DNA from 2 places in the Paraburkholderia sp. MPAMCS5 genome. Region 1 is predicted to be linked to the other one. Evidence: predicted binding sites of a transcription regulator. Region 1 holds the regulator's gene; the other holds the start of a gene.
What was found. Region 1 encodes FNR, which switches genes on or off when oxygen is low (the NO sensors DNR and NnrR bind a similar motif). Its sites were predicted from a motif close to TTGATNNNNATCAA; they were not measured.
Positions count from the first base shown of each region.

Region 2: the regulator FNR is predicted to act here: its motif matches at 9,120-9,133, upstream of cyoA (ubiquinol oxidase subunit II).

Region 1 is NZ_JAYXBK010000005.1:454,076-465,827, reverse strand. Features, by position in the region: gene VOM14_RS14955 (hypothetical protein) at 1-48, opposite strand, end outside; gene VOM14_RS14950 (DUF1488 domain-containing protein) at 144-419, shown strand; gene VOM14_RS14945 (zinc-dependent alcohol dehydrogenase family protein) at 552-1,544, shown strand; gene fnr (fumarate/nitrate reduction transcriptional regulator Fnr) at 1,531-2,391, opposite strand; gene VOM14_RS14935 (response regulator) at 2,384-2,815, opposite strand; gene VOM14_RS14930 (response regulator transcription factor) at 2,957-3,607, opposite strand; gene VOM14_RS14925 (PAS domain-containing sensor histidine kinase) at 3,604-4,950, opposite strand; gene VOM14_RS14920 (universal stress protein) at 5,331-6,167, opposite strand; gene VOM14_RS14915 (flavodoxin family protein) at 6,382-6,897, shown strand; gene VOM14_RS14910 (oleate hydratase) at 7,007-8,647, opposite strand; gene ytaF (sporulation membrane protein YtaF) at 8,832-9,491, opposite strand; partial or broken gene VOM14_RS14900 (helix-turn-helix domain-containing protein) at 10,419-10,673, shown strand; gene VOM14_RS14895 (hypothetical protein) at 10,804-11,115, opposite strand; gene VOM14_RS14890 (MFS transporter) at 11,410-11,752, shown strand, end outside.
Region 2 is NZ_JAYXBK010000004.1:201,454-213,205, forward strand. Features, by position in the region: gene VOM14_RS11240 (NAD(P)-dependent oxidoreductase) at 75-977, opposite strand; gene ligK (4-carboxy-4-hydroxy-2-oxoadipate aldolase/oxaloacetate decarboxylase) at 1,037-1,720, opposite strand; gene VOM14_RS11250 (amidohydrolase family protein) at 1,723-2,748, opposite strand; gene VOM14_RS11255 (IclR family transcriptional regulator) at 2,801-3,577, opposite strand; gene araD (L-arabinonate dehydratase) at 3,786-5,627, shown strand; gene VOM14_RS11265 (ribonuclease activity regulator RraA) at 5,648-6,382, shown strand; gene VOM14_RS11270 (MFS transporter) at 6,489-7,817, shown strand; gene VOM14_RS11275 (LacI family DNA-binding transcriptional regulator) at 7,892-9,004, shown strand; gene cyoA (ubiquinol oxidase subunit II) at 9,304-10,197, shown strand; gene cyoB (cytochrome o ubiquinol oxidase subunit I) at 10,201-11,752, shown strand, end outside.

The DNA of each region.
Region 1 (11,752 bases):
CGCGTTCAATGTACGATCGTCCATCACGCCGCCGTTGACCTCGATCAACCCACACGCGCCGGATGAATTTGACCTACTGCCGCCAACTCCTATGCTGATGAAAGGCGCACCGCCCGCACGCGCCCTTCATTGAGGTGGCCCTCGTGAAAATCTACTTTCCCGCTGAGTGTCCGGAGTACTGCGCGCGCGATCTCGTCGTCGCGTTTGCGGCGCAAGTGGATGGCAAGCGCGTGCAGTGCGCGATTACTGCGCAGGCGTTGGAGGACCACTTCGGCGCCGCCTCACTGCGCGAAGACGATCTGCTCGCGGCATTCGAATCGAACCGGCATCCTATCGAGCACGCGGCAAGGAACCTGCTCCATGAGATCGGCGCCAAGCCGATGCTGCTGCACAGCGGCTACTTTCGTTTTTGCGAGTGAGTTGCGAGTGAGTTGCGAGTGAGTTGCGACTGAGTTGCGACTGAGTTGCGACTGAGTTGCCACCGATTCGCCACCGATTTGGCAATACGCGCCCAGCGCCGCGTCACTCACAGAAGCACAAGGAAACCTCCCATGCGCGCCATGATTTTCGACGGCGAATCCCCGATCCTGCGTGAAGACGAGATGCCCGATCCCACGCCCGGCCCCGGCCAGATGCTGATCGACATTCACGCGTGCGGCGTGTGCCGCACCGATCTTCATCTGGTCGATGGCGAACTCGATCATCCCAAACGGCCGGTGATTCCGGGCCATGAAATCGTCGGCATCGTCGCGGAACTGGGCGCGGGCGTGACGGGCTTCGCCGTCGGCGACCGGGTCGGCGTGCCGTGGGTCGGCCGCACGTGCGCGCATTGCCGCTACTGCCTGTCGGCGCGCGAAAATCTCTGCGACGACGCAAGCTTCACCGGCTACACGATCGACGGCGGTTATGCCGAACGCACCGTCGCTGACAGCCGCTATTGCTTTCACTTGCCCGCGCAGTACAGCGATATCGAGGCGGCGCCGTTGCTATGCGCCGGTCTCATCGGCTATCGAGCCTTGAGCATGGCGGGCGAGGCAGCGCGCATCGGCATTTATGGTTTCGGCGCGGCGGCGCATATCGTCGCGCAAGTGGCGCATCATCAGCGGCGCACGGTGTATGCGTTCACGCGGCCCGGCGATCACGCGGCGCAGCGACTCGCGCTTCGGCTGAACGCCGCGTGGGCGGGCAGCAGCAACGAGGCGCCGCCCGACGAACTCGACGCGGCCTTGCTGTTCGCGCCGGTGGGCTCGCTCGTTCCGCAAGCGTTGCAAGCCGTCGCGAAAGGCGGCGTGGTGGTATGCGGGGGAATCCACATGAGCGATATTCCGTCGTTCCCCTATTCGTTTTTGTGGGGCGAGCGGCGCGTGGTATCGGTCGCGAATCTGACCCGCAACGACGGGCTGGCCTTCATGCGCATCGCGAGTGAAACGCGCCTCGCGCTGCAAACCACGACTTACGCGTTGACGGATGCCAATCGCGCGCTGGGCGATCTACGTGATGGCCGCGTGACGGGCGCGGCAGTGCTCGCCGTCACACACGCATGAGACCGTCGTGGTCCAGAATGCGGATGTTCTTGCCGCGTGCGTCGATGAGTCGTTCGCGCTGGAACCGCGACAGCATCCGGCTCACCGTTTCGAGCTTGATGCCGAGATAGCTGCCGATTTCCTCGCGCGTCATGCGCAGATGAAATTCGGCCGGCGAATAGCCGCGCTGTCTCAGCCGATCCGACAGATTCAGCAGAAACGTCGCGACGCGCTGTTCGGCGGACATCGTGCCAAGCAGCATCATCTGCGACGATTCGCGCACGATCTCGCCGCCCATCAAGCGATGCACGTGCTGCTGCACGGCCTTGAGCTCGCGGCACATTGTTTCGAGCCGGTTAAACGGGATGATGCACACCTTGCTGTCTTCGAGCGCCACGGCGTCGCAGTTATGCTGGCCGGAGCACACGCCGTCGAGTCCCAGCGAGTCGCCCGCGAGATGAAAGCCCGTCACGTGCTCGCGGCCGTCGCGATGCATGATGACCGTCTTGAACGAGCCGGCGCGCACGGCATAGATGCTGTGGAACGCATCGCTCGCGCGATAGATCGTCTCGCCTGGTTTGATCGTCCGCGACGGGCAAATCAGCGATTCGATCTGCTGCAATTCCTCGGCCGTCAGACCTGGCGGCATGCAGATCGCGCGCATCGAGCACGATCCGCAGCGCAGGGCGTGGCGCGAGGCGTCCTTGCGTGGCGCGCACTCGGCTGGCTTGCCGGTTGCTCGCGACGGCGCTGCGTCGAGCAATAGGATTTTCCGCGAAAGGAGCGGTGAAGCGGGCGGTGAAGCGGACGGTGAAGCGGACGGTGAAGCGGGCAACGACGTGAGCGGATAAGCGGCAACGTCAGACATGATCGGCTCCGGTTTGATAGAGGGCGCGTGCACGGTGTTCGCTCGCGATCCGCTGGACCGTGCTGCGCGCGAGTTCGAATTCGCGAGTCTTGTCGAAAAAGTAGTGGGCGCCGCTAGTCAGGCAGGCGCGCCGGAATCCTGCGCCGCAACGGTTTGTCAGCACCATGACGATCACGTGCGGCAGGCGTTGTGCGAGCAGGGCCAGCAACTCCATGCCGGTGCCGCCGCTCAGATGCAACTCCGTCACGACCAGACCGGCCGCGCTGGTCTCGATGCCCGCGAACGCCGCCGCTGACTCCTCGGCTTCGCCGACAATCCGCACGCCATCGAGCGCGCCGAACAGTGCGGCAAGGCGGCGCCGCACGAAGAGTGCGTCGTCGACGAGAAAAACACGCAGGACGGAAAGGTCGGGGCTCGAGTTCATGGCTCGAAGTATCGGCCGCGCTGTCTCAAAATAAAATCGGCGCTGAACGTTCTTCGAGTAGGCAAGTGAGAAGCTGTGTAGGGGTTTTCCTACATTGGCTGCATCAGCTATCGGCGCGCGCGAACGGGGCTGCGCGCTCGCTCAGATTTCGTCTTCTTCGTCGCTGACGAGCTTGTGGCGCATGGCATAGCGCACGAGCGCCGCGTCGTGCGGCATCTGCATTTTTTCGAGGATGCGCGTCTTGTAGGTGCTGACGGTTTTCGTGCTGACACACAGTTCGCCCGCGATCTGGGTAATCGTCTGACCCGCGGCGATGCGCTTTAAGACGTCGAATTCGCGATCCGACAGACGCTGGTGCGGCAAAAGATCGGCGGGCTCGTTCAGGCTCTGCGCGAAGCGTTCGGCCATCGCGAGGCTCACATAGACACCGCCCGCGGCGACCTTCGTGACGGCCGCCACCAGTTCCGCGCTCGCGCTTTCTTTCGTGAGATAGCCGGACGCGCCGGCCTTGAACGCGCGCACCGCGTATTGCTGCTCGGCGTGCATGGTCAGCACGAGGATGCGCAGCGCCGGCCGTTCTTCCCTGATCTGCTTGATCAGCTCGACGCCGTTGCGGCCGGGCATCGACAGATCGAGCACCAGCACCTCGGCCGCGCGCGCCCGGATCAGCGCGATGGTGCTCGCGCTGTCGTTCGCTTCGCCGACCACTTCGAAGCCGCTCGCGCCCTGGAGGATATGGCGCAGACCGTCGCGCACGAGCGCATGGTCGTCGGCGAGCAGAACCTGGGTCATGATTGCCGCTCCTGCATCTGCACGGTCTCCGATGGAATCCTGACGGTCAACACAAAGCCTTTGCCCTGCGCGGTCTCAATTTCGACGGCGCCGCCGAGCATATGCGCGCGCTCGCGCACGCCGAGCAGACCGAACGACTTGCCCGCCGCCTCGCCCGCGCGATGCGCGCCCTGGCCATTGTCGGCGATGCGCAGCACGAGCGTGTGGTCTTCGGCGCGCAGGCTCAACGTGACGAGCGTGGCGTCGGCATGACGCGCGACGTTCGTCAGCGCTTCCTGCACGATCCGGAAGAGCGCGGTGGCGCCGGCCGGGCTGAAGCGCGCGTCGCCGGTCTGGATGTCGCGCGCGACGTCGATGCCGTAGCGGTTCGTGAAGTCGTTCGCGAGCCATTCGACGGCGGGAATCAGCCCGAGGTCGTCGAGCATGACCGGCCGCAAATCGGCGGCGATGCGGCGCACCGACGCCACCGTCGCGTCGATCAGGCGGCGCATGCCGTGCAGATGGTCGCGCACCATCGCGCTCGCGGAGCCTTCCAGCGCCTGTTCGACCGACGAGATGTCCATTTTCAGCGCGGTGAGCTGCTGGCCGAGGTCGTCGTGCAATTCGCGTGCGATGCGCGTCTTCTCGTCTTCGCGGATGTTCTGCAGGTTGGCCGACAGCTCGCGCAGTTCCTCGCGCGCCTGTTGCTGGGCGTGCTCGGCTTTCACGCGTTCCGTGACGTCGCGCAGCATCACCGTGTAGAGCCGCGCGTCGCCGTCGCGGATCTGCGAAATCGAGGCTTCGAGCGGAAATTCGTCGCCGTTGGCGCGCAAGCCCGACAGCACGCGCTGCCTGCCCATCTGCCGGTCGGATACGCCCGCCACGCCGAACTGCTCGACATGCCGCGCGTGCGCCGCGCGAAAGCGCTCCGGAATGAAGCGCGCGAGCGGGGCGCCGAGCGCGTCCGTCGCGGAGCAGCCGAACACCTGTTCCGCCATCGGATTGAAGAGCACGACGCGTTGCTGTTCGTCGATGGTGATGATCGCTTCCATCGAAGAACGGATGATCGCCATCATGCGCGCCTCGTTCACGCCCGACTGACTGCCGGAGGCGCTCGCTTCGCTGCGCGCCAAAGCGGCGTCGCGGCGCGCGCGTGCGAGCAGGAAGACGCTCGTGGCAAGAAGCAGGGCGGCTGCCACGCTGACGAGCAACACCGGATCGAACCAGCGCCGCGCGCTCAGCAAGGCGGCCAGTGTCACGACGAATGCCGCCGCTGCCGCGAAGGCAGGCCGCGCGCCGAACGGGCCGGACCGCTCGTGCGACATGACATGGCGCCGCGTGGGCGTTTTACCGCTGACGGGCATGGGTGCCTCTTTGGATGATTGTTGGCGGCTGGGGATGCGGTTTCGTGCCGCTGCGACGCGACGCGACGCGATGCGCGAGCATGCACGGCGAGGCGGCAACGGCGGCCGGCTGAATCGCGGCCAGGTCGCGGCCGCTGAAGCCCTCCAAGCCCTCCAAGCACGCCCAGCACGCCCAGCACGCCCAGCACGCCCAGCACGCTAAACATGCCAAGCACCGCGCGCCGCTTGCATATAGGCTCATTGTCCGGGAAACGCCGGCTTCGTGCCAGCGCCGCCCGGCGGCACGGGCGGACGGCGGCTTCATGGAGTCGGCGAGGGCGCCCGCATTTCGGGCCGACGGGGGCCGACAGCCGATGTGCAACCGGCAACGCGCGTGCAACTCAGTGGGACATCAGGACCGGCACGGTCATCGACTGGAGAATCGTGCGCGTGGCGCCGCCCATCACCAGTTCGCGCCAGCGGGCGTGGCCGTAGCCGCCCATCACCAGCAGATCGACGCCGCCGTCGGCCACCTGCGAAAGCAGCACCTCGCCGACCGAACCTCCCGCGCCGGTTTCGATGTCGGCCACTTCCACCCGCACGCCGTGGCGCGCGATCGCCATCGCGATTTCCGCGCCGGGCATGCGCGCGGTTCCGGCTTCGTGCATGCCGTTGACCGTCAGGATCGTGATGCTTTGCGCCGCGCGCATGAACGGCAGCGCGTCGTGCACGGCGCGCGCGGCTTCGCGGCTACCGTCCCACGCCACGAGTATCCGGTTGCCCGTCGATCTTTCGTTGCGCGCGCAGGGCACCAGCAAAACTGGGCGGCCGCTCGTCAGAATCAGGTTTTCGGGGAAGAAATCGCCGACATACGATTCGGGGTCGCGCAGGTTGTCCTGGCCGGCCACGATCAGATCGGCGCAGCGGCCAAGGCGCGGCACGGCGAAACCGGCGGATTCCTCGACGGCGATCCATTCGCCCTCGACCTCCGCGCGCCGAAGCTCCGCATGAAACAGCCGTTCGAGCGCCGCGCGCCGCTCCTCGCGCCTTTCCTCCTGGTCTCGGTAGTAATCCGCGGTGCCGGCCATCACATAAAGCGAACGCGGTTCGGGCGAGAACACGGCGAATGCGCCGGTCAGATGCGCGCCGAACTGTCGGGCGAGACCCAGCGCCGTTTCGAGGCGCGGATGGGCATTCGGGCTCGTGTCGAGGTGAACGACGATGGTCTTGTAGCTCATGGCAGACGCTCCCAGAAAGGACGATGAAGTACGCATAGATCAGTTCGAGTCTAGAAACGCCGGCCTCTGCCTCGTTGACGCAGATCAACGGCGGATGAGCCGCCGCGCGTCACGGCGTTATTTGACGTGGGTCATGAAGCGGCGCTCCTTGCCGCCTATGCTCCCGACATGCAAGACGCCCGCGTCGGCGCGCTTGTCAAGGAAGGAGCGAGTCATGTCGAAGCCCCGCGTTCTGATTGTCTTTTTCTCGCGTACCGGTACGACGCGCCTGCTCGCCGCCACGCTCAGTAGCATGGTCTTCGCCGATGTCGTGGAAATCCGCGATTGTGCCGAGCGTCGCGGTGCGCTGGGCTACCTGCGCTGCGTGATCGACTCGTGGCGCAAGCGTCTGGCGGCGATTGCCCCGCCAGCGCTCGACGCTTCACAGTACGACCTCGTGGTCGTGGGCACCCCGGTGTGGGCGGGCGCGGTGGCGTCGCCGGTGCGCGCGTATCTGGCCGAAAACCGCTGGAAGTTCAGGCATATCGCGTTTTTTTGCAGCCTTGGCGGGCGCGGCGCCCAAGCGGTTTTCGATGAAATGCGCGCGCTTTGCGGCCACGCGCCGGTCGCGCAGTGCACGGTGCGCGCAATCGCGGTGCGGCACGGGACGGCGGCCGCATCGCTCGAACTGTTTGCCGGCGCATTGAAGCATCACCTCGCGCGTGACGAGGCGCTGGCATGGTGCTGCTGATAGCCTGCCGCTGATAGGGTGCTGCTTATTTTCCGGCTCGATCAGTCGCGCCCGGCGTCGCGGACGCGAACCCGCCGCGAGGCGCGCGGCGGCACGGAGATTGTCGCCGTCAGCGATGGAAACCGGAAGCCACGCCATGAGCCACGCCATGAGCCACGCGCGGATCGTGCAAGCCTTTGTACACGGCCGGAGCCGACCGATTCAAACCGAGCAGCGAGTAGACGGCGGTCTGCGCGGAGCGAACCGAATACTCGACCGTGAATACGACGTCGTTCGGCAGCTCGCAGAACTGGCCGACGAACGCCACATTCGCCCAGCCCTCGGGCACCACGTGCGGCCGGTCGCCGCCCTTGCGCCGCAGGAACTGGCTCGTGATGAACGGCATGAGGCACGGCAGGCAGATCGCGTCGTCGAGAATGCGCTGAGCCTCGTTTTCGACACGCAGATGACCCAGCAGCTCCGTCATGATCTCGCGGCCGCTGCACTCGGTCATGGGCCTGGCGACGAAATTGCCCGGCCGGTCGACAAGGAGCCCGTAACCCCACAACACCTGCACGTCGTCCGGCTGACCGATGAAGTGCGGCTGATGCGGCAGCACGATCGACGCAAGCCAGTTCGATTGCGCGAAGGTAATCAGCCCGCCTTCTCCCGGCACGTTGCCGGTGAGATCGCGGAGCAGGCGGAACAGTGTCGGATCGTGCAGCGTCGCCGTGAAGGAGAGCCACCGCGATTCGTCGACGTGATCGGCGAACGCGGACGGATGACCGAACTCATCACGTCCCGCGGCGATGGTTTTCCAGAGCGCCCAGGCGCCGCTGCTGTCGTCGCGATTGAAGACGGCCGCGCGATTCGTGTCGCCGAGGCTCGATCCCGCCGTCATGGAGCCGAGCGTGACGATGACCTTGTCGCGTTCGCCAAGCGCAATGTCGGCGCGGCGATTGTCCTGTTCGCACACGATGGCGGCGACCCGCTTCAGCTCGCCACGCTCGTCATGGCGCAGATCGACGACCCGCGTGCCGTGGCGAAAGATCACGCCATGTTCGTCGAGCCATTTTCGCAGCGGCCGCACCATCGAATCGTACTGGTTGTAGACCGTGCGCATGACGCCGTGCAACTGGTTCAAGCCCGAGGCCAGATGCGCGAAACGCAGCAAATAACGCCGGAATTCGGCGGCGCTGTGCCAGGGCTGGAAAGCGAACGTCGTGCACCACATGATCCAGAAGTTCGTGTCGAAGAAATCCGGCGCGAAGTGATCCGAGATGCGGCTGTCGCCGAGCAGTGCCTCGGGTTCGAGCGAGAGCCGGCCGAGCGTCAGCAGATGCGTCTCGGCGAGCCCATACGCCGGCGCGCTTTCGCACTTGCCGTCGCGCACGAACCGCGCTTTCGACGACGTGCGGATCGTCTCGTTCCAGTCGAAGATTTCCTTTGTGACGCTGCTGCGGCCGTCGAGCGTGGGAATCGAGTCGAACAGATCGTAGGTGCACAGATACTTGCTTTCGAGCATGCGCCCGCCGCGCACGATGTAGCCTCGATCGGGCGAACCCGCACCGGCGGGACTGCCGCCTGTCTTGCCGAGCGCTTCGAGAATCGTGATGCGGCTGCCGGGCACATCGGCGTCGCGAATCAGGAATGCGGCGGCCGCGAGCGACGCAATGCCGCCGCCGACGAGATAGAAATGGGCTGGCGCGAGCGTGTCGTCGCGAGCCTGATCCGCCACCGGGTGCGCGCGAGCGTAGTGGGAGTTGTTCATGTTGAAATCTCGGTACGGTGATGGCCATGGAGCTATCGACCCTACCCGTGTAGCCGGGACGCTCGTTGCGCTGGGTCAACGGAAGGGCGACGCGATGCGCCCGCGTTGACGGCGGCGTCGTGCACAGACCTCCGGCAATGAACGACCAAAGGTGGCGGCGTTGCCGGTGTGGCTCGCGTCGTCGTCAGAAGAAGATTTCATAGAGACCGACGGCAATCAGCAGCGCGCCGGAGAGCACGCCGGCGGATCTTCCCGCCCAGCGCACGCCCACCCTCCCGAAGTAGATGCCGAGCCAGATCATGACGATGCTGGCGACAAAAACCACGGCGGTCATAGCGTAGATGTTCAAGCCCAACATCCCGGCGCCGATGCCGTTGGGAATGTTATTGATGCTCAGGCCGAGCGCTAACGCTAGCGCCTCTTTCACGTCGATATGGCCGGAGAAGTCCCAGTCGGCAACGATCGGATTGTCGAGAATCTGAGCGATATGGCGTAACCCGTATCGGGAGGGCTCGGCTTTCATAATCGGCTCTGATTCCCGAGGCTCGACGGCGCGGTGCAAGCACTTTTCCTGGAAGATGACCCAGAGCCCCGCCAGGATGATGATGACGCCTCCCAGCAAGCCATCCATTTTTTTGCTGGCGAACAGGTAAACGCTTTGCCCGAGAAGAATGGACAGAAATGTACCGGTGGCAGTGACCAGCGCGATCAGCAGGTTGGAGGTGATGGGGATGTTGATTTTCCTGACGCCGTAAGAGGCGCCCACCCCGATATTGTCGAGATTGCTCGAAACGGAAATCAGCAGGATCGACAGGATTGAAGCATACGAGACGACTTGGTTCATGTGGTGGCGCTACTTTTGAAAGCCGGCCATGCATGTTCGGTTCATGCCCAGCTTCGGTGATGGCTTGCGCGCTGACGGGGAGGGGAGTCGTGATCGCATCCTCGTCGTACGCATCCTTCAGCCGAGGGCTTCGGGCGATCCGCTGTTCGGCGAGCCTGTTCGCTTCGAACTGCATGGGACTGACTGCGACTGACGTGCTGGAGCGTCGAGTGTAGCCGATGGTCGTTACGATGGTCGCGATGCGGCGACACCGTCAATGCGTGCGGAGGTGGACTCGCCGGCACCCATTCCGGCACGATCAGTCAGTCGTACGCAACCGGCAGAATCGATCAGCCGTCCGGTCCTGCGGGTGGGGCCGGGCGGCGTAGTAGACCTGAACATCAACTGAGTCCCACCCCCGGCGACTATCACCGACGACGTCTACTGGAATATAGAAACGACAGTCGCAACAGTCGGCGTGCGTTCCGCCGCATTTGGCGCGTTGCCCGGTGGCGCGCAAGGCTTGGCTACCGTGCCGATGAGTACGCCGTCGAGCTTCGGTCCGACATACGACTGAGGCCCGGGTGGCGTGTGAGCGATGCCCGCTGGCGCGACGCGTCCCATCTTGCAGTGGCAGCTTGCTCAACAGGACGGACGGTTTTGCGCAGCCGTTTGGGACGGCGTCTTGTGGCATGTGCTGGCATCGGCACAACGGGCGTTAGATTTTGCCCGAAAGGCCAAGGACGAGATTCCGCTGAAAGAGCGGGAACAAACTTGTGCAAACCAACGGGGGCGCCTGAGGCGGCGCTTCGCAGGTTTGGTATTTGACATAATATAATTTATCAACGTTAGCGTTGTAGGAGCTTTTTAGTAATGTCCGCTTCTAGCCAAGGTTCAAATGTCCGCTTTCGCGGTGCGTATGCTGACTAGCGGCCGGTACCTCGGCGCTGGAGGCATCTCAGGCTGACGACAAGGCAGATCCGGCGTCTGGTTGCGCGACTGCGCGAACAGGGTCCGGCTGGTCTGGTGTCGCGCCGGCGCTCGATGCCCAGCAACAACCGGCTGGATCCAGCGAAGGCCGATCTGGCGCTGTCGGTCATTCGGGACCGTTACACCGATTTTGGCCCGACGCTGGCCTGCGAGAAGTTGTACGAATGCCACGGTATCCGTCTGACAAAGGAAACGGTGCGTCGATGGTTGCCAATAGAACCTGATTTTTTAGTTAGACATGCAAACCAAAAAGCGGAGCAGGCATCACACAGTCAGCGACACGAAGTAATGGCTGCCCCCGCGCGACGCCCGAATCAGGCGTGTCGCGCCGGGCAAGCGCGCGCTAGAACTTCGGATGACATTCGAAGCTCACCGACGACGCGTGCGTCGTCAGCATCTCCACCCCGCTCACCGTTTCCGCGTCGATGCTGCTTTGCATGCCGAGATGCTCGCAGTAATCGCGCGCCTCGTTGAGCGCCTCGCCGTGCGCGCGCGCCCATGCCATGCGGCCGCCCGTCGCGCTTGCCGCGACCGTGTAGGTACCGGGTTTATCGGTCGCGACGACCTGACCCGTGGACGCGCAGCCAGCAAGTAAAACGCCTGCGGCGAGCGCGGCAACGGCGACACGCGCCGGATCGCGAAGCTTGTCGAACATAATGCACCTGCTTTTCTTCTGATCGTTTCGCGGCCGCGCGCGTGAACACGCATGAACCCATGGCCAGGCCGCGAAAGGGGTTGGCTGATTTTCTTCGAGCCGGAATTATCCGGAATTGCGCGCGTGAAATCAGCCTCATGAATCGAAAACACTGTTGCCTTTGCCTGAACAATCGACGGCAATCGGAGTTTTGGCGCACATGAAGTGCTTAAAGCGCTTCCGGAATCGCGAGCGAGCGACTAGTCTGTAACGACCCCGCACAACCATCCGGACATTGAACTGGAGGAGACATTGATGGATCTCGAAACACGTACCATGAAACGTGTGATGGTTCGGCTCGTGCCGTTCCTGATCGTCTGCTACTTCATCGCTTATCTGGACCGCGTGAACGTCGGCTTCGCGGCCTTGCAAATGAACAAGGCGCTCGGGCTGTCCGCGAGCGCATTCGGCTTCGGCGCAGGCATTTTCTTTATTGCGTACTTCTTTTTCGAAGTCCCGTCGAATCTTCTGCTGGAAAAATTCGGCGCGCGCCGCTGGATCGCGCGAATCATGTTCACATGGGGCCTGCTCGCGGGCGCGATGGCGTATATCCCACATATCGCGCATTACACCGGGCTGTCGCCGGCGTATGTGTTTT
Region 2 (11,752 bases), on a different contig from region 1:
GCCCACCTCTTAGCACGCTTCGTCGCCCACTTCACGGCGCCCTCGCGCAAGCCCGCTTCGCGCCGCGTTTTCTCTTACGCGGGCTTCAGCAACGCGCGCCATTCGGGCAGGCTGCCTTTGCTGTCGAGCGCCTCGACGAGCGGCGCGCCGCGCGCGGCGAGCTGCTCCTGCACGTCGGCCACGGCGATGGCGAGCGCGCTCGATATGCCGAGCCCGTCGAGCATCAACGCGGCCTCGCGCATTTCCTCCGAGCGCCGCTGACCGTGCTCGACCACGCGTCCGATCAGATACGCTTCGTAGCCCGTGTCCCAGCCCACGCCGGGAAAACTCGCCGCGAGCGAGGCCAGCACGCGGCCGTCCACGTCGAACTGGCGCGCGGCGAGCATCGACTGCACGCATAACGCTTCCATGCCCTTGATCATGATGCTTCGGCACAGCTTGATCGCCGACGCGAGCCCGACTTCCTGCGCCACGGCTTCGCAGCGCATGCCGAGTGCGTTGAGCCGTTCGGCGGTTTTCCCGGCGACGCGCCCGCCGAGCAGCATCGGCACGCGAATGCCTTGGGGCGGCACCGGCGCCATCACCGCGGCTTCCACATAGTCCGCGCCGTTCTGCTGAATCGCCACGCTGTTGCGCTGCTTGACCGCGGGCGACACCGAATTCAGATCGACGAAAACCTGGCCCGACTTCAGATGCGCGGCCGCCGCGCTCGCCACCGCTTCGGCCTGGCTCGCCGTGACGGCGGAGAAGACGAGTTGCGCATCGCGCAGCGCGGACGCGAGATCGTCGGCCACGCGAGCGCCGCTTTGCTCAGCGCGCTCGACGATCGCCGCGCGCGTGGCCGCGTCGTGCAGCTTGATGTCGAAGATGGACACGGTGTGGCCCGCGTCCGCCAACGCGTGCGCGAAGACCGGACCGACTTCGCCGAAGCCGATGATCGCGATAGAACCGGCGGCTTGCTGGAATAATTGAACCATGCTGGAACTCCGGAAATAGCGTGGAAAAATGAGCGGCCCGGTCAACCGGCGCGCCACGCTCAGTCGATGTAGCGCAGACCGAGTTGCCTGAGCGGCTCGCGCATCTGATACATGTCGAGTCCGAGCACGCCGGAGGCGAGCTTGTCGCGCTTTTGCGCTTCGTTGGCTTCGCGCGCGCTGGCTTTATCCAGCGTCTCCTCGGCTTTGGCGGATGGCACGACCACCACGCCGTCCTGATCGGCGACCACCACGTCGCCCGGCGTGACCCAGGCGCCCGCGCAGACCACCGGAATGTTCACCGAGCCGAGCGTGGCCTTGATCGTGCCCTTCGCCGAGATGGCCTTGCTCCAGACGGGGAAGCCCATTTCGGCAAGCACGCTCACGTCGCGCACGCCTGCATCGATGATCAGCGCGCGCGCGCCGCGCGCCTTGAAGCTCGTTGCCAGCAGGTCGCCGAAATAGCCGTCGGTGCAATCGGCGGTGACGGCGGCCACCACCACGTCGCCGGGCTGGATCTGTTCGGCGGCGACGTGCAGCATCCAGTTGTCGCCGGGATGCAGCAGCACCGTGACGGCCGTGCCGCCCACCGGCGCGCCCGCATAGATCGGACGCATGTATGGTTTCATCAGGCCGACGCGTCCCATGGCTTCGTGCACGGTCGCGCTGCCGAGCGCGCCGAGGCCGTCCGCGACGCGGCTGTCCGTGCGCGCGATGTTGCGATAAACCACTCCGAGTTCGTACATGTTCAGCGTCCTTGTGCCTTGAGTGCGGTATCGAGGCGCGGATACACGCGCCGTGCGTTGCCTTCGTAGATCTTGTAGCGCTGGTCGGGATTCATGTCCGCGGCTTCGACGTAGCGTTTGGTGTCGTCGAAATAATGGCCCGTTTGCGGGTCGATGCCGCGCACCGCGCCGATCATCTCGCTCGCGAACAGAATGTTGTCGACGGGAATCACGTTCGTGAGCAGGTCGATGCCCGGCTGGTGATACACGCAGGTGTCAAAGAAAATGTTCTTCAGCAGATGCTCTTCGAGCAGCGGCTTTTTCATTTCCTGCGCGAGGCCGCGAAAGCGTCCCCAGTGATACGGCACCGCGCCGCCGCCGTGAGGGATGACGAACTTGAGCGTGGGGAAGTCGCGGAACAGGTCGGACGTGAGGCACTGCATGAACGCGGTCGTGTCGGCGTTCAGATAATGCGCGCCGGTGGTGTGGAAGCACGCGTTGCAGCTCGTGCTCACATGAACCATGGCGGGAATGTCGTACTCGACCATCTTCTCGTAGACCGGATACCAGTAGCGGTCGGAGAGCGGCGGGCTCGTCCAGTGGCCGCCCGAAGGATCGGGATTCAGATTGATCGCGACATTGCCGTACTGCTCGACGCATTTCACGAGTTCGGGAATGCAGGTGGCGACATCCACGCCGGGGCTTTGCGGCAGCATCGCAGCCGGAATGAAGTTCTCGGGAAACAGCTGGCTCACGCGATGGCACAGCTCGTTGCAGATCGCGGCCCACGTGCTCGACACGTTGAAGTCGCCGATGTGATGCGCCATGAAACTCGCGCGCGGGCTGAACACGGTGAGATCGAGGCCGCGTTCGCGCATCAGGCGCAACTGGTTCGTTTCGATCGACTCGCGCAGTTCGTCGTCGCTGATATGCAGCTCGGACGGCTTGGGCGCGTCCGTGGGATTGCCGAGCGCGGCGATCTGGCGGTTGCGCCAGGTTTCCAGCGCTTTGGGCGCGGTCGTGTAGTGACCGTGAATGTCGATGATCATCAATGGGCTCCGAATTGAAGTGCCGTGGGGCAAAAGCGAATGGCCTGCGCGCTCAGCCTCGCGCGGGCGCCGGTTCGTTAACTGATGCCGCGTTCAGCAACGGCGCGGCGTCGCCGCCCAGCGCCTTCGTGACGCGCGCGGCGAATTCCAGCAGGCGCGGGCGGTAGCGCTCCATTTCTTCCATGCCCATGCGCGCCGACGGCCCGACGATGCCGAGCGCGCCCACCAGCTCCTGGCCGACGCGGAACACCGGCGCCGAAATGCCCGCAGTTTCGCGGTCGCGTTCGCCCATCGAGAGATAGACGTAGCGCGCGCGCACCGTCTCGTAAGGCTCGCCCGGTTCGCCGCCGAAGGCGAGCAGCACGCGGCCGCCCGCGCCGCGTTCGAGCGGTTGCGTGTCGCCTTGCTGCACTTCCGCGCGGATCGAGTGACGCGACGCGATGCGGTACAGGCAGACGCGGTGATCGCGCTCGCGCACGTGGAAGGACACGGCCTCGCCGGTTTCGGCGCTCAGTTCCTTCATGGCGGGCAAGAGGACGTCGCGCAGATCGAAACCGGCTTCGTACACGGCGCTCAGATGCATCGCGGCCGAACCGATCCAGTAGCGGCCGTCCTCGCGGCGAATCAGAAGCTGGTGATGGCACAGCGCCTGCGCGAGTCGCGACAGGGTGCTCTTGTACAGGCCGGTGCGTTCCGAAAGCTGCGTGAGCGTGAGCGGTTCGTCGTCGCGGCGAAAGGCGAACAGGATCGACGCCGCGCGGTCGAGCACGTCGATTCCACTGGGTGCGACGCCCTGCGGGGTGCGCACCGTCTCGCTGCTGCGGGGCATGACAATCTCCGGTTTAGTTCTATCAGATAGAACACATAATCATTGGATGGAACAATGCTAGTCTCATCGCCGGACGGAGTCAATCGGCGGCCTTGTGCGCCTCGGTAATATCCCGGAGCGACAGCCGATGATGGTATCGCTACCATCGCATTCATTCTCGAAAGCTCTGTCATGTCGACGCACCGCGCGACGTGATGGTAGCGATACCATGGAGACATCAGTGTCCAAACGCAAGACATCCGAAGAACTGCGCAGCTACCGCTGGTATGGCGTCAACGACCTCCGCTCGTTCGGCCACCGCTCGCGCACCGCGCAAATGGGCTATCACGCGTCCGATTACATGGGCAAGCCGGTGATCGCCGTCGTCAATACGTGGAGCGAGATCAACTCGTGCCACACGCACTTCAAGCAGCGCGTGGAGGAGGTGAAGCGCGGCATCTGGCAGGCCGGCGGTTTTCCCGTCGAAATGCCGGTGATGACGCTCGCCGAGCCGTTCCAGAAGCCGACCACGATGCTCTACCGCAACTTCCTCGCGATGGAGACCGAGGAAATCCTGAAGTCCTATCCGTTCGACGGCTGCGTGCTGATGGGCGGCTGCGACAAGACCACGCCCGGCCTGCTGATGGGCGCCATCAGCATGAATCTGCCGTCGATCTTTCTGCCCGCCGGCCCGATGCTGCGCGGCAACTGGAACGGCCGCACGCTCGGCAGCGGTTCGGACACGTGGAAATACTGGGCCGAGCTGCGCGCGGGCAAGATCACGGAGGACGAGTGGAAGGGCATCGAGAGCGGCATTGCGCGCTCGCCGGGCCATTGCATGACGATGGGCACGGCCTCGACCATGACGAGCGCCGCCGAAGCACTCGGCTTGACGCTGCCCGGCTTTTCGTCGATTCCCGCCGTCGACTCGCGCCACGCGCAGTTCGCGTCGCTGACGGGCCAGCGCATCGTCGAGATGGTGTGGACCGATGTGAAGCCGTCGGACATTCTGAGCGCGAAATCATTCGATAACGCAGTGACCACCGTGCTCGCCATGTCGGGTTCGACCAACGCGATCGTTCACCTCGTGGCCGTGGCGCGCCGCGCCGGCATTGACCTGACGACCGCGCGCTTCGACGAGCTGTCGCGCATCACGCCGGTGATCGGCAATCTGCGTCCGTCCGGCCAGTATCTGATGGAAGACTTTTTCTACGCCGGCGGCCTGCGCGCGCTGCTGGTGGAACTCGGCGAGCTGATCGACGGCTCGCAGATGACGGTCAACGGTTCCACGCTCGGCGAGAACATCGCGGGCGCCGAAATTTTCAACGACGACGTGATCCGCCGGCGCGGCAATCCCGTCGTGGCGAGCGACGGCCTCGCGGTGCTGACGGGCAATCTCGCGCCCGACGGTGCGGTGATCAAACCCGCCGCGATGGAGGCGCATCTGCTCAAGCATCGCGGCCCGGCTGTCGTGTTCAGGGATTATGCGGACATGGCGGCGCGCATCGATCTGGAGGAGCTGGACGTGAGCGCCGATTCGGTGATCGTGTTGCAACACGCGGGTCCGGTCGGCGCGCCCGGCATGCCCGAGTGGGGCCAGTTGCCGATTCCACAAAAGCTTCTGAAGCAGGGCGTGCGCGACATGGTGCGCATTTCCGATGCGCGCATGAGCGGCACGAGCTACGGCGCGTGCGTGCTGCATGTGGCGCCGGAGTCGTTTGTCGGCGGGCCGCTCGCGCTCGTGAAGGACGGCGACATGATCGAACTCGACGTGAGCGCGCGGCGTCTGCATCTCGACGTGAGCGATGCGGAACTCGCCGCGCGCAAGGCCGCATGGCAAGCGCCGAAGCTTCCGTTCGAACGCGGCTTCGGCGTGATGCATCAATTGCACGTGTTGCAGGCGAACAAGGGCTGCGATTTCGATTTCCTCGAAGAGCCCGTGAAAACGGCGGCTGTGCAAGCCTCGACGCAGGCGGCGCAAAGCGGACAGGCCACGCGGGAAGCGACGGGCGCCGATGCGACGGGCGCCGCTGCGTCGAACACAAAGCGCGGCGAACCTGAAATCCACTAAATCAATACGGAGAGCCCTACATGACCGCATCCGAAATCGTCGTTAGCGAAGCGACACTCGAACAACTGAGACACGTCAGCACGGCCACGTTGACCACGCAACTTTTCAAGCGCGGCTTGCGCAACGTGTTCCTGCAAGGCGTCGCGCCGCTCGTGAAGCCGACGCCCGGCACGCCGAATATCGTCGGTCCGGCATTCACGCTGCGCAATATTCCCGCGCGTGAAGATCTCGACCACGTCGGCGTGTTTCAGGACCCGGATCATCCGCAGCGCAAGGCAGTGGAAAGCGCACCGCCCGGCAGCGTGCTCGTGCAGGACTGCCGCGGCGAGCGTTCGGTTGCATCGGTCGGCTCGATTCTCGCGCAGCGTCTCGCGAAGCGCGGCGTGGCGGGCATGGTGTCGGACGGTCCCGTGCGCGACAGCGGGACCATCGCGGCATTGGGCTTGCCGATCTGGTGCGCCGGCGCGAGCGCGCCGCTGAATCTCGCGAAACATCATGCTGTCGATATGAACGTGCCGATCGCTTGCGGCGGCGTGCCGGTGTATCCGGGCGATATCGTCGTCGCGGACGTGGACGGTGTCGTGATCGTGCCGCGCGAGATGGCCGCCGACGTCGCGCGCGATGCCGCCGAGCAGGAGCAACTGGAAGTGTTCATCGCCGAGCGTATCGACGAAGGCCGGCCGTTGCGCGGCACCTATCCGCCGAATGAAGAGACGCTGGCCGCGTACGCGCAATGGCGGGCCAAACGGCAATAAGCCGTCGAGCGGTTTCAATGCGCGCTCGAAGCCATGCTTCAACCCGCGCTTCGACTTTTCGCAGGACACACAGGCTCGCGCATAGAACGCGGCCGGAGGAGACACTGTGAGCACTACGACATCGGGCATCGTCGAATCGCGTCTGATCAATCGCCTTGCGCTTCGTCTGATGCCCTTATTGGGGCTGCTTTATCTGGTCGCGTATATCGACCGCTCGAATATTAGCTTCGCCAAGCTGCAAATGCTCGGCAGCCTCGGGCTTTCCGAGGTCGCGTATGGACTCGGCGCGTCGCTGTTCTTTATCGGCTATCTGATTTTCGAAGTGCCGAGCAACGTGATGTTGCACAAGTACGGCGCGCCGCGCTGGATGGCGCGCATCATGTTCACGTGGGGCGTAGTGACGATTCTGCTCGCGTTCACGAAGAACGCCACGATGTTTTATGTGCTGCGGTTTTTGCTCGGCGCATCGGAAGCAGGTTTGTATCCTGGCGTGATCTATTACCTGACGCTGTGGTTTCCGTCGCGGCATCGCGTGCGCATGCTCGGCTATTTCACGGTGGGCAGCAGTCTCGGCAATATGATCGGCGCGCCGATCTGCGGCTGGCTGCTCGACAAAGGCGGTCTCGCGGGTCTGGACGGCTGGCAGCTCGTGTTCATCGCGACCGGTCTGCCTTCCGTTCTACTAACGATTGTCGTGCTGTTCCTGTTGCCTGCATCGCCGAAAGAAGCCCGGTTTCTTTCCGCCGACGAGAAGCAGTGGCTTGCCAACACGCTCGATGCCGAACGTGCGCAGATCAAGTCGAGCGTCGCCGCTCACGGTTCGCTGCTGAGCGTGCTGGCCGAGCCGCGCGTGATCGGCATGGCGCTTTACTACATGATGCTGTCCATCTCCGTGTACGGCGTGAGCTACTGGTTGCCGACGCTCGTGAAGGGCTTTGGCGTGAGCAACACGACCAACGGTCTGCTGAACATCATTCCCTGGTTGATGGCGACCCTCGTGCTCGCGTGGCTGCCTTCGAAACTGCGCGGCGCCGGCAATCGCGCGCTTATTGCTATGCTGGTTTCGGCGCTGCTCGGCGTGCTGTGTTTCCTGAGCGCCGTGTTTCTGCCGACCAACACGCTGCGTTTCATCGCGCTCTGTTTCGGCGCGCCGTGCATGTATCTGCTGATCCCCTGTTTCTGGACGTTGCCGCCGAAGTTTCTGTTCGGCGCGCGCGCCGCGGCCGGCATTGCCGCGATCAATTCGCTGGGGAATATCGGCGGCTTCATCGCGCAGAATCTCGTGCCGTGGGTGCGTCAGACGACGGGCAGCGTGAAGGCGCCGATGCTGATTCCGGCGACCTGTCTGCTCGTGTTCGCGGTTATCACGCTGTTCGTCTTGCGTCGCGCAGGAGGCGCGCGCGCGGCGCAGGGCAGTGTGGCGGTGACCGAGTAAGCCGCGCGGGCCGTGAATTAACGTGGATTCGCGCGGTTAGAATACGCGCGATCCGTTATTTTCTGCCAGCACTCATGCCGAATCCGAAACCGCCCGCTGCCGCCGATGCCGATGCCGACGTCCACGCCGACGCCGACGCCGACGCGCCGCAAGCATCGGCGCCCGAGGCGGCCGCGCCCGTCAAACGCATGCGCGGCGGCCCCAAGGGCTTGCGCATCACCGATGTCGCCGCGCAGGCGGGCGTCGCGCCGATCACGGTATCGCGCGTGTTCAACAGCCCGCAAACGGTCGCGCCCGAAACGCTGGAACGCGTGCGCCAGGTCGTGCAAAGGCTCGGCTATGTGCCGAACCGGCTGGCGGGCGGCTTGTCGTCTTCGCGATCGCGGCTAATCGCGGCGATCGTGCCGACCATCGCGCACTCGCTCTTCTCCGAAACGATCCAGGTGTTCAGCGAGACCATGTCGCGCGCGGGTTATCAGGTGCTGCTCGCATTGAGCGGCTACAGCGATTCGAGCGAAGAGGCGTTGCTCGACGCCGTGCTGAGCCGGCGTCCGGAAGGCGTGCTGCTGACCGGCGTCGCGCATACCGAGTCGCTGCGCGAACGGCTTGCCAACGTGGGCATTCCGATCGTCGAAACATGGGACATGACGGATCAGCCGATCGACATGCTGGTCGGTTTTTCGCATTACAAGATCGGCGTCGCGGTGGCCGAGCACTTTCTGCAACGCAACGTGCGCAAGCCCGGCCTCGTATCCGCGAACGACGAGCGCGCGCTCGCTCGCCGCGGCGGTTTTCGCGAGCGCCTCGCACGAGCCGGCATTCACGACATCGCGGAGGTGCTCGTCGCGCCGCCGAGTTCGGTGGCGGTCGGCAAGGCCGCGTTGCCGCGTCTCATCGAACAGTCGCCGGATATCGACGCGGTGTTTTGCGGTTCCGATCTCCTTGCAATCGGCGCGTTGAGCGCGGCCAGACAACTGGGCATCGGCGTGCCGTCGCAAATGTCGATTTGCGGGTTCGGGGATCTGGAGTTCGCGACCGAGACGAGCCCGCAACTCACGTCGGTGCATGTCGACGGAACGCGCATCGGGCTCACGGCGGCGCGCTGTCTGCTCGACCGGCTGGCTGGCGCCGGGAGCAGCAAAGTGACTGACGTCGGTTTCAATATCGTGGAGCGCGCAACCACCTGATGCCGCTTTCGCGCGGCACCATTCTCGTTCCGTGACCTTGGACGAGTAAGGTCACGCGTCTCTCACGCCATGGTTGCAAAGGCAACGATGGCGACACTGATTCACACACGAGCACTTGAGGCAGATCAGAAAACCGAGCCTCAAAGCACACGTCACATTTGTTCTGGTTTGCTTGTCGGAGATCATGCTCCGCTTATCTGGACACTTTTAAAATTCGACGGCGCATGAAGTAGTGGTCTGGTCTTCATGGCGAGAATTTTTTGGGGTGTTTCAGATCGGTCCATGGAAATCAGGCAAATATGGTGAACAAAAAGACCTTTGAACGGGTGTTGATACCCTTGGGGGCAGGACTCGTCGCGTCTCTGTCGGGGTGCGGCAATCTTGACGTGCTCGACCCGAAAGGCAGCGTGGGCGTCGCTGAAAAGTCGCTGATCAGCACCGCGACGATGGCCATGCTGATTGTCGTCGTGCCGGTGATCGTGATGATCCTGGTGTTCGCATGGCGCTATCGCGCGAGCAATCGCAATGCGACTTATGCGCCGAAATGGGCGCATTCCACCGCCATTGAAGTCGTGGTGTGGACGGTGCCCACGCTGATCATTCTGTTCCTCGGCATTCTGACCTGGAACACAACACACGAACTCGATCCGTACCGGCCGATTGAATCGGCGGTCAAGCCAATCAAGGTCGAAGTCGTGGCGCTCGACTGGAAGTGGCTCTTTATCTATCCGGAACTCGGTGTTGCGTCGGTCAACCAGCTCGCCTTTCCCGTCGGCACGCCGGTCGACTTCAAGGTCACGTCCGACTCCGTCATGAATTCGTTTTTCATTCCGCAACTGGGTAGCCAGATCTACGCGATGGCGGGCATGCAGACGCAATTGCATCTGATTGCCGATCATGCGGGCGATTACGCCGGCATCTCGGCCAACTTCAGCGGCAAGGGCTTTTCGGATATGAAGTTTCGGGCGCTTGCCGTCAGTGCCGCGCAATTCGACGCGTGGGTGGAAAAGGTGAAAGCCTCGCCGCGCCGGCTCGACATGAACGAATACCACTCGGTGGCGCAGCCTGGCGAGAAGCAGCCCGTGAGCTACTTCTCGACGGTCGATCCCAAGCTGTTCAATAACATCATTGCAAAGTACAACAACGGCAATGTCCTCGATTTGCAGAATAGCAATTGCCGTCCAAAGGGTTAGCACATGTTCGGAAAACTGACACTCTCCGCGATCCCATTCGATCAGCCCATCATCATGGGAGCGGGCGCGCTCATGATAGTCATGGTGCTTGCCGTGGTGGTCGCACTGACCCGGCTCCATAAGTGGAAATGGCTTTGGCAGGAATGGCTGACGAGCGTCGATCATAAGAAGATCGGCGTCATGTATATCGTCGTCGCGGTGCTGATGCTGGTGCGCGGCTTCGTCGACGCGGTCATGATGCGTTTGCAGCTCGCGCTGTCGTATCACTCGCCGGGCTATCTTCCGCCGCACCATTACGATCAGATCTTCACCGCCCACGGCGTCATCATGATCTTCTTCATGGCCATGGCGCTGATGGTCGGTCTGTTCAATCTCGTGGTGCCGCTGCAAATCGGCGCGCGCGACGTGGCGTTCCCATTCCTCAACTCGCTCAGCTTCTGGATGACGGCAATCAGCGCCATTCTGATGAACCTGTCGCTCGTGATCGGCGAATTCGCGCAAGTCGGCTGGCTTGCGTATCCGCCGCTGTCGGAGCTGCGATTCAGTCCGGGCGTGGGCGTCGACTACTACATCTGGAGTCTGCAACTGTCGGGTGTGGGCACGCTGATCACGGCCATCAACTTCTTCGTGACCATCGTACGGATGCGCGCGCCGGGCATGACGCTCATGAAAATGCCGGTCTTCACATGGACGGCACTCTGTTCGAACGTGCTGATCATGGCCACCTTCCCGATCTTGACGGTAGCGCTGGCGTTGCTCGGCCTCGATCGCTACATGGGCATGCACTTCTTCACGAACGAGGCGGGCGGCAACGCCATGTTGTATCTGAATCTGATCTGGGCATGGGGGCATCCGGAGGTCTACATCCTCGTGTTGCCCGCGTTCGGCATCTATTCGGAAGTGATCGCAACCTTCTCGAAGAAGCCGCTGTTCGGCTACAGGACCATGGTTTATGCGACGTGCGCAATCATGGTGCTCGCGTTCCTCGTCTGGCTGCATCACTTCTTCACCATGGGTTCGGGCGCCGACGTCAATGCGTTCTTCGGCATTATGACGATGGTCATTGCGATCCCGACCGGCGTGAAGATATTCAACTGGCTGTTCACGATCTTCCGCGGGCGCCTCGAATTTTCCGCGCCTGTATTGTGGACAATCGGCTTCATGATCACGTTCACGATCGGCGGCATGACCGGTGTGATGATGGCCATTCCGGGCGCGGACTTCGTGTTGCATAACAGCCTCTTTCTGATCGCGCACTTCCATAACGCGATCATCGGCGGCGTGGTGTTCGGCTATCTGGCAGGGTTCCACTACTGGTTTCCGAAGGCATTCGGTTTCAAGCTCAACGAGAAGCTCGGCAAGTGCGCGTTCTGGTGCTGGTTTGTCGGGTTCTATGCTTCATTCATGCCGCTCTATGTGCTCGGCTTCATGGGTATGACGCGACGCCTGAATCACTACGACAATCCGGCCTGGCAACCTTGGCTGATCGCGGCCGCGTGCGGCGTGGCGTTGATCGCAGTGGGCGTGGTGTTCCAGGTCGCGCAGGTGTGGGTCA